Rhodopseudomonas palustris: one gene and its partner. The protein of the gene in region 1 interacts with the protein of each later gene in a pairwise test. Links are inferred from orthologs where the notes say so. Each region holds a gene or a part of one and is shown on either strand. Other genes may lie near its edges.

Region 1 (4,438 bases):
CTCATCTTCAGCGGTATGATGAGCTAAGACCACCATGTCCTTGTCGCGGCTGCGGGTTCAGCCCCTGACCTGGAAGCAAATCCGGGCCAGTTGGCGCTGGCGTTGGGTCGGAGCTGTTACCCCTGCACCGGATACGGCAGCGGCTTCCCCGCGAAGAACGCCGCAAGATTGGCGATGACGCAGTCCTGCATCGCGCGGTGGGCTTCCTGGGTGTGACCGCCGATATGCGGCGTCAACACCACGTTCGGAAACTCGGCCAGCGCATCCGGCGCGTAGGGCTCCAAGGCGAAGACGTCGAGACCTGCCCCGGCGATCGTGCCGTCGGCCAGCGCGGCGATCAGCGCGGCCTGATCGATCACCGAACCGCGGGAGATGTTGACCACCACGCCGTTCGGCCCGAGCCGCTTCAGCATGCCGGCATCGATGATCTTTTCGGTATCCGGGCCGGCGCGGACCGCGACCAGCAGCACGTCGCACCAGTCGACCAATTCGCCGAGATCGCCGACATAGCGATACGGCACGTCGTGACGGCTGCGGCTGTGATAGGCGACTTCGGTCTCGAAGCCGGAGACGCGGGCAGCGATCTTGCGGCCGATCTCGCCGATGCCATAGACGCCGACCTTGGCACCGGTCAGTCCGCGCGGCGGCTTCAGCATCGGCGACGGCTTTGCTCCGGACCACCCCCCGGCCCGCACGTAAGCGTCGGCCGGCAGCACGCGGCGCATCAAAGCGAGCAACAGCGCCAGCGCCAGATCGGCTACTGCCGAGGCATTCGCCGCCGGGCTGTTGCCGACCACGATGCCGCGCTCGGCAGCGGCTTTGAGATCGACCCCGTCGTAGCCGGTGCCGTAGCAGACCACCGCGCCGAGCGCCGGCAGCATGTCGAAGGTCTCGCGGCCGAGCGGCTGGCCGCCCATCGTCAGCAGCGCGCGGACGTCGGCGAGCTCAGTGGCACTGAAAACCTGATCAGCGGGCTTGCCGGCGGTCTCCAGCAGCTCGAACTGCTCGGCGAATCTCCCCAGCATCGACCGGCCAAACCGCGACGCGACCAGAACCTTGTCGGCCATTCCTGCCCTCATGTTTGTTATTGTTTTACGAGCAAACAAAAAGGGCGAACGGGTTGCCCCGTCCGCCCTCTTCAAATCGTCATCGTCCGGGCAACGGACTTAGTGGACGGTGCCCGGCTCGACCTTCACGCCGGGGCCCATGGTCGAGGACACCGCGACGCGCTGAATGTAAGTGCCCTTGGCGCCGCTCGGCTTGGCCTTGTTGACCGCGTCCGCGAGCGCCTTGATGTTCTCCACCAGCTTGTCGGCATCGAACGAGGCCTTGCCGACGCCAGCCTGGATGATACCGGCCTTCTCGACGCGGAACTCGACCGAACCGCCCTTGGCGCCCTTGACCGCGCCGGCGACGTCCATGGTCACCGTGCCGATCTTCGGGTTCGGCATCATGCCGCGCGGGCCGAGCACCTTACCGAGGCGGCCGACCAGGGGCATCATGTCCGGGGTCGCGATGCAGCGGTCGAAGTTGATGTTGCCGGCCTGAACCTGCTCCACCAGATCCTCCGCGCCGACGACGTCGGCGCCCGCGGCCTTGGCTTCGTCCGCCTTGGCGCCGCGCGCGAACACGCCGACGCGCACGGTGCGGCCGGTGCCGTTCGGCAGCATGACCACGCCGCGGACCATCTGGTCAGCGTGGCGCGGATCGACGCCGAGGTTGATCGCGACCTCGATGGTCTCGTCGAACTTCGAGATGGCGCGCTCCTTGACCAGCTTCACCGCCTCGTCGAGCGGATACAGCTTGGTGCGGTCGATGCCTTCCCGGATCTTCTTCAGACGCTTACCGATTGCCATGTTCGCCTTACCCCTCGACCCGCAGGCCCATCGAACGGGCAGAGCCCTCGACCATGCGCATGGCCGACTCGACGGTGTCGCAATTGAGATCCTTCATCTTCTTCTCAGCAATCTCACGCACCTGGGCGGAGGTCACCTTGCCGGCGAAGTCACGGCCCGGCAGCTTGGAGCCGGACTGGATCTTGGCCGCCTGCTTGAGGAAGTAGGACATCGGCGGGGTCTTCATCTCGAAGGTGAACGACCGATCGGCGTAGATCGTGATCACCACCGGAATCGGCGTGTTCTTCTCTTCCTTCTGGGTCTGCGCGTTGAACGCCTTGCAGAACTCCATGATGTTGAGGCCGCGCTGACCAAGCGCGGGACCGATCGGAGGCGACGGGTTCGCCGCTCCGGCCGGCACCTGCAACTTCAGGTATCCGGTCACTTTCTTTGCCATACCAACTCTCCTGTTGCCGGCGAACCGGCGGTTTCAGGTTCGTGGTGGGGCGCCTTCCGATGACTGGCGATCACCGGCACGCCTCCCACGCCTCTCAGAGCAGAGCCTCCGCCCCACCCTCTTCCGTCATGCCCTGACTTGATCCGGGCATCCATCCATTTCGCAAGAGTGTTGCGAAGAAGGTGGATTGCCGGGTCAAGCCCGGCAATGACAGTGCCCGATCAGACCTTTTCGACCTGACCGAATTCCAGTTCGACCGGGGTCGCACGGCCGAAGATCGACACCGCGACCTTCACGCGCGAACGCGCCTCGTCGATTTCCTCGACCACGCCGGAGAACGACGCGAACGGGCCGTCGGCGACACGGACGTTTTCGCCGATCTCGAACGACACCGACGCCTTCGGGCGCTCCACGCCTTCCTGCACCTGATGCAGGATGCGCATCGCTTCGGACTCCGAGATCGGCATCGGCTTGTTCTCGGCGCCGAGGAAGCCGGTGACCTTCGGGGTGTTCTTGATCAGGTGGAAGGCCTCGTCCGTGAGGTTCATCTTCACCAGCACGTAGCCCGGGAAGAACTTGCGCTCGGCATCGACCTTGCGGCCGCGGCGCACCTCGGTGACCTTCTCGGTCGGGACCAGCACCTGCTCGAACAGATCTTCCAGGCCGCGTTGCTTGGCCTGCTCCTTGATCGATTCGGCGACCTTCTTTTCGAAGTTCGAATAGGCGTGGACGATATACCAGCGCATGCTCATGGTAAGGGGCCTGCCGTCAAACGCCGAGCAACAGGCGGATCAGAACGCTGATCACCTGGTCGGCGGCAAAAAAGAAGATCGAAGCCAGCGCCACCATCACGAACACCATGATCGTGGTGATCGAGGTTTCGCGGCGGGTCGGCCAGGTCACCTTGGCGGTCTCGCTCCGCACTTCCTGCAGGAATTTGAACGGGCTGAAGGCCATCGTGTGATCCAGATCAGTCGAATGTGGGTGTTTCAGAAAACCGAACAGCCCCGGTGAACCCAACCCTGGCGATCCTCGCCGGGGATGAGCCGACAACGGGCCCAATTTTCGGGAAATCAAAGCCGCGCCGGAAATCCGTCGAAGCGGGCCGGCAGCGAGTGAGGCCTTGTATGGCCAGATCGCCGAAACGTCAAGCTGCGAACGGCTGTCGCGCACCCCGCCGACTGGCTCCCACCTCCCCTTCAGGTATCCCAAAAGCCGTAATATTCCAATCTCCTACACGGACCGGACTGCCGTCGTCAGCCTTGCGACAGCATGGCCCGAGAGCCTAGTCCGAGACAAATCCAACCGGCACCGTCAGGCTCCGGCTCGCACCGGGCGGCGGCGGCGGAACCGGAGATGCGCGCTGCACCAGCGCGAGCGCCTCCCGGTCGATCTCGGCGAAGCCCGACGACCGCACCAATCTCACCGACCGCACATTGCCGGACTGATCGATCGCAAAGTGCACATAGGCGATCCGGCGCCTCCCCTGGTCAGCGGCCGCCGACACCGAGCGCTTGCTACGCTGCAGATGCGCCATCAGTCGTGACCGCCAATCCGCCGGGGACTGCGAAGCCCCACCGAACGCGGTCTGAGCAGCCGCTATCCGATCCGACTGCCTCGCCTCGAGCTGCGCCTGCCGCATTGCCTGGGAATTGGCCGCAGCCCGCTGCGGGCGTGAGCGCTGCTTCTTCTTCGGCGTCGGCTTTGGCTCCGGGGGAGTCACCGCCCGCGGAGGTTCGGGACGCGGAAGTGGCACCTCCGCAGTCTCCACGACCGGCGGCTTGTCCTCCGTCTTGGTCTGCTCGGCCGGCGCTGTTTCATTCGGCTCGACCGGCGGCTCGGCGAGCTGCGGCGGCGACTCCTGCCGTTGCTCTGCTTGCGGCCGGCTGTCATCGGCCGATTTCTGGTCCGGTGAGATATCGGTTCTCGCCGTGACGATCGCTTCGGGCACCGCCGCCATGTCCACCATGATGGCGGCCGGTGCCGAGTCCTCCGCGGGGACCACCGGATCGGGCAGCAGCATCCAGGCCACGGCGCCGGCATGTGCCCCCATCATCAGCAGCGCCGCCACCGACCAACCGAACATTTCGAGAGCTTTGGTCCGGCGACTGATCGAGCTGTTGAAGTCGGTCACGGCACGGACGCG
Region 2 (4,274 bases), 280 kb from region 1 along the record:
TGCATCACGCCTTCGGCGAGGTGAACGGCAAAAAGGGCGTCTGGGGCCACGCGTTCGGCGGCATGGGCGCGATCACAGGTGCGATGGCCGCGGCCGCCCGCGCCGCCGGGGCCGAGATCGAGACCTCGGCGGGGGTGCGCGAGGTGCTGGTCGAGAAGGATCGCGTGGTCGGCGTCATCCTCGACGACGGCCGCAGCGTGCGGGCGCGGTTCGTGGCGTCCAACGTCAATCCGAAGCTGCTGTACACCCGCCTGTTGCCGCAAGACGCCCTGCCTGACGACGTCCGCCGACGGATGCAGCATTGGAAGACCGGTTCAGGCACGTTCCGGATGAATGTCGCGCTGTCGCAGCTGCCGTCATTCACCGCGCTGCCCGGCAATGGCGACCACCTCACCGCCGGCATCATCATCGCGCCGAGCCTGGGTTACATGGACCGCGCCTACCAGGACGCCCGCACCCACGGCTGGAGCCGCGAGCCGGTGGTCGAGATGCTGATCCCGTCGACGCTCGACGACAGCCTGGCGCCGCAGGGGCAACACGTCGCCAGCCTGTTCTGCCAGCACGTCGCACCCGAGCTGCCGGACGGCGCCTCCTGGGACGATCATCGCGACGAGGTCGCCGACCTGATGATCGCGACCGTCGATCGCTATGCGCCGGGCTTTGCTGCCAGCGTACTCGGCCGCCAGATCCTGTCGCCGCTCGACCTCGAACGCGAGTTCGGCCTGCTCGGCGGCGACATCTTCCACGGCGCGCTCAGCCTGAACCAATTATTCTCGGCCCGCCCGCTGCTCGGCCATGCCGACTATCGCGGCCCGCTGAAGGGCCTCTACCACTGCGGCAGCGGCGCCCACCCGGGCGGCGGCGTCACCGGCGCCCCCGGCCACAACGCCGCGGCCGCGATCCTCAACGACCACCGCAGCCTGTTCACAAGCCGTGGATAAGTCGGGGGATAAGCCTGTGGATAAGCTGTGGAAAACTTGTAGATGAGACGTGCCGCTGCGGGCCGTCTCTCAGCCGCGCAGGCAGCGCTTGGCTTCGGCAATCTGCGCCCAGCTGTAGCCGTTCTTGAGCGCCCAGGCGATCGACTTGGCGCGGCCGTGTTCGCTGACGTAGTAGCGCACCGTGACGCAGTCGACGCCCGCCGGAATAGGCGGCTGCCCGGCCGGGAAAGCCACAGGCGTCACGCCGCCCTGCCCCTCGGCGAACGCTGCCGGCGTGCCAACCGTTGCGAGCAAGGCTGAGACGGCCACCATCGCGGACAGTTTTCGGCGCCGGGTGGCGGTCGCGCACGGAACTTCGTTGGCCTTGCTCATCAAACCTCATGTTCGTTGTCGGGATCGTCGCTGGCGGCGCCGTCATTGGAGCTGCGGCCAAGCGCGCGACCCCATTGGCCAGAGATCAAGGCGACAATAGGACGTCCACAACCAAAACTGGAAACGCAGCCAGCCTCGAACTGGTTCCGCGTAACCACGTGGTGAGCGCGGTCTCAAATGGCGGAACGCAACCCTCCCGAAGTGTGCTTAAGAGAACGTCGGATCTGTTTTTTGTCCCGCGCGCATGGGCTTGGCGCCCGTTCGTCACGCTGTGCACGAATCTGTCGACAAATTGCGCGAAGGCTGTGGACAACCGTGAATCCTGCGGATTCAACCCTGTGCATAAGTCATGGACAAGCTGTGCATTTCCAGCGCAGAAGCTGTGGACGCCGTGTTGATGCTTCGCTTTCAGCCGCCCCTCGCCGCCAACCTTCGGACCTGCCATGCCTGATCCAGCCCCCACCGTCCGCGCCAGCTTCGTGCTCGGCGACGAGGCCACTGCCCGCCGCGTCACCGACCTGCTCGGCGAGTGCTTCGACGAGGCCGAGATGGCGATCGCGGCGTTCGAGCGGCCGGACCGGAGCTGGGAGGTCGCGCTGCATTTCGGCGAGCAGCCGAACCTCGACCACATCCGCGAGCTGGTGGCGCAGGCCGCGGACCCCGAGGCCGCAAAGGCGATCAGCGTCGAGACCGTGGCAGCCAAGGACTGGGTGGCGGCGAGTCTCGAAGGGCTGGTGCCGGTTCCGGCCGGCCGCTTCGTCGTCCACGGCAGCCACGACCGCGACCGTGTCCCGGCCAACAAGCTCGGCATCGAGATCGAGGCGGCGCTGGCGTTCGGCACCGGCCATCACGGCACCACCCGCGGCTGCCTGACGCTGCTCGATCTGGTGCTGCGCGCCGGCCCGCCGCAGCGCGTGCTCGACCTCGGCACCGGCACCGGCGTGCTGGCGATCGCCGCCGCCAAGGCGCTGCGTCACACTGTGCTGGCCACCGACATCGACAAGCAGTCGGTCGCGGTCGCGCGCGAGAACGCGCGGCTCAACGGCGTCGGCAACCTGGTTCAGGCCGAATGGGCGACCGGCTTCGCCTCGCCGGTGTTCGCCGCCCATGCGCCGTTCGATCTGGTGCTGGCGAACATCCTCGCCAACCCGCTGCGCACCCTGGCCCAGCCGATGAGCGAACATCTGGCGCCGGGCGCGCTGGTGATCCTGTCGGGGCTGCTGCAGCCGCAAGCGCAGAGCGTGATCGCGGCCTATCGGGCGCGCGGCTGCGTGCTGCTGCGTCAGCTCGTGATCGAAGGCTGGAGCAGCCTTCTGTTGGTGAAGACGTTCTGACGGGGAGCGCTGCTGAGCGAGGGCTCAGTGCGCGGGCTTGTCGGGGAAGCGGCTGTGGGCGTCGCCGTTCGGGTCGGTGCGCTTGACCGCCGAGTGGACGAAGCGGTCCAGGATGCGCACGATCACACCACGCGGCTGCGGCTGCTCGGGCTCGACGTTCGGAGGCGCACCACCCGGGCGAACCGGCGGGGAAATCTTCTCAAACGTGAAAGCAGGCATTGTGTATCACCTCGTCGTTGAGTTGAGACACTCCCGGGATTGTCCCGGACGCGTTGTCAGAGCGTATTGCAGCAAGCACTGCGAGCTCTCGCCCGTCTCTTGCGGGCTCGATAAATCAAGCATAACTCGTGCCATAAGCTGAACTATATGCATATCGCGTGAGCCGTGCGCAACGTGTCGAGGGAGCAGACCGCTATGTTCGAGTCGCATTTCCAGAGCTTCGAGGAGCCCGAGAGCGGCGTCGCACTCACCGCGCGGCTGTCGGCATTTCGCGAAGAGCTGCTGCGGCGCAAGCTCACCGGGTTTGCGATTCCCCGCGCCGATCAGCAACAAAACGAATATGTGCCGCCGTCCGACGAGCGGCTGGCGTGGCTCACCGGCTTCACCGGATCGGCTGGTCTCGCTTACGTGCTGATCGATCAGGCCGCGTTGTTCGTCGACGGCCGCTACACGTTGCAGGCCGCCAAACAGGTCGACGGCAATGCCTGGCGCATCGAGTCGCTGGTCGAACCGCCGCCGGAACGCTGGCTGGAGACGCATCTGAAAGCCGGTGATCGCCTCGGATTTGATCCGTGGCTGCACACTTCTTCGGCAGTCGAACGGATGCAGGCCGCCTGCGCCAAGGCTGGCGCCGAGCTGGTCGCGGTCGACGGCAATCCGGTCGACGCGGTGTGGAGCGAACGTCCCGCGCCGCCGCTCGGACCGGTCACTGTCCACGGCGTGGAATTCGCCGGCGAGAGCGAGGCCAGCAAGCTCGGCCGCATCAACGAGGAGCTGGCCCGGCTGAAGGCCGACGCGCTGGTGCTTTCGGATTCCCACGCCGTCGCCTGGACCTTCAACATCCGCGGCGCCGACGTCTCGCACACGCCGCTGCCGCTATCCTACGCGCTGCTGCCGAAGGATGGCCGCCCCACAATCTTCATCGAGGGCCGCAAGCTGTCGAACAGCGTGCGCGATCATCTTGAGCAGACAGCCGACATCGCCGAGCCGGCCGAGCTGGCGCCGATGCTGCGCGAACTCGCCAAGACCGGCGCGACGATCGCGCTCGACAGCGCCACCGCGGCCGATGCGCTGACCCGGCTGATCAAGGATGCCGGCGGCAAGCCGCTGCGCGGCGCCGATCCGGTGGCGCTGCTCAAGGCCGTGAAGAACACCGCCGAGATCGACGGCACCCGCGCGGCGCATCGCCGCGACGCGGTGGCGCTGGCGCGGTTCCTGGCGTTCATCGATGCGGAAGCGCCGAAGGGCGCACTGACCGAGATCGACGCGGTCGAAGCGCTGGAGACGTTCCGCCGCGACACCGGCGCGCTCAAGGACGTGTCGTTCCCGACCATCTCCGGCACCGGCCCGAACGGCGCGATCGTGCATTATCGCGTCACCCGCAAGAGCAACCGCCGGATCCAGCCCG

What was found.
Region 2: the proteins of rplK (region 1) and HZF03_RS17740 interact in binary tests that used the Escherichia coli proteins (3 or more experiments, as listed by UniProt). The link is inferred for Rhodopseudomonas palustris from one-to-one orthologs.

What each region holds. Positions count from the first base shown.
Region 1 is NZ_CP058907.1:3,595,372-3,599,809, forward strand. Bases 579-3,561 are described here. They hold rplK (50S ribosomal protein L11), read right to left. Parts: upstream 2,293-3,561; coding sequence 1,864-2,292; downstream 579-1,863. Other genes in these bases: HZF03_RS16445 (NAD(P)-dependent oxidoreductase), read right to left, coding at 579-1,067; rplA (50S ribosomal protein L1), read right to left, coding at 1,167-1,856; nusG (transcription termination/antitermination protein NusG), read right to left, coding at 2,514-3,044; secE (preprotein translocase subunit SecE), read right to left, coding at 3,061-3,249. Also shown: more of HZF03_RS16445, read right to left, coding at 117-578; HZF03_RS16470 (energy transducer TonB), read right to left, coding at 3,578-4,426; HZF03_RS16475 (biopolymer transporter ExbD), read right to left, coding at 4,423-4,438. UniProt on the Escherichia coli protein: Forms part of the ribosomal stalk which helps the ribosome interact with GTP-bound translation factors.
Region 2 is NZ_CP058907.1:3,877,564-3,881,837, forward strand. The notes cover bases 883-3,701. They hold HZF03_RS17740 (50S ribosomal protein L11 methyltransferase), read left to right. Parts: upstream 883-1,756; coding sequence 1,757-2,647; downstream 2,648-3,701. Other genes in these bases: HZF03_RS17730 (phytoene desaturase family protein), read left to right, coding at 883-941; HZF03_RS17735 (hypothetical protein), read right to left, coding at 1,011-1,313; HZF03_RS17745 (hypothetical protein), read right to left, coding at 2,672-2,866; HZF03_RS17750 (aminopeptidase P family protein), read left to right, coding at 3,062-3,701. Outside these bases: more of HZF03_RS17730, read left to right, coding at 1-882; more of HZF03_RS17750, read left to right, coding at 3,702-4,274. UniProt on the Escherichia coli protein: Methylates ribosomal protein L11.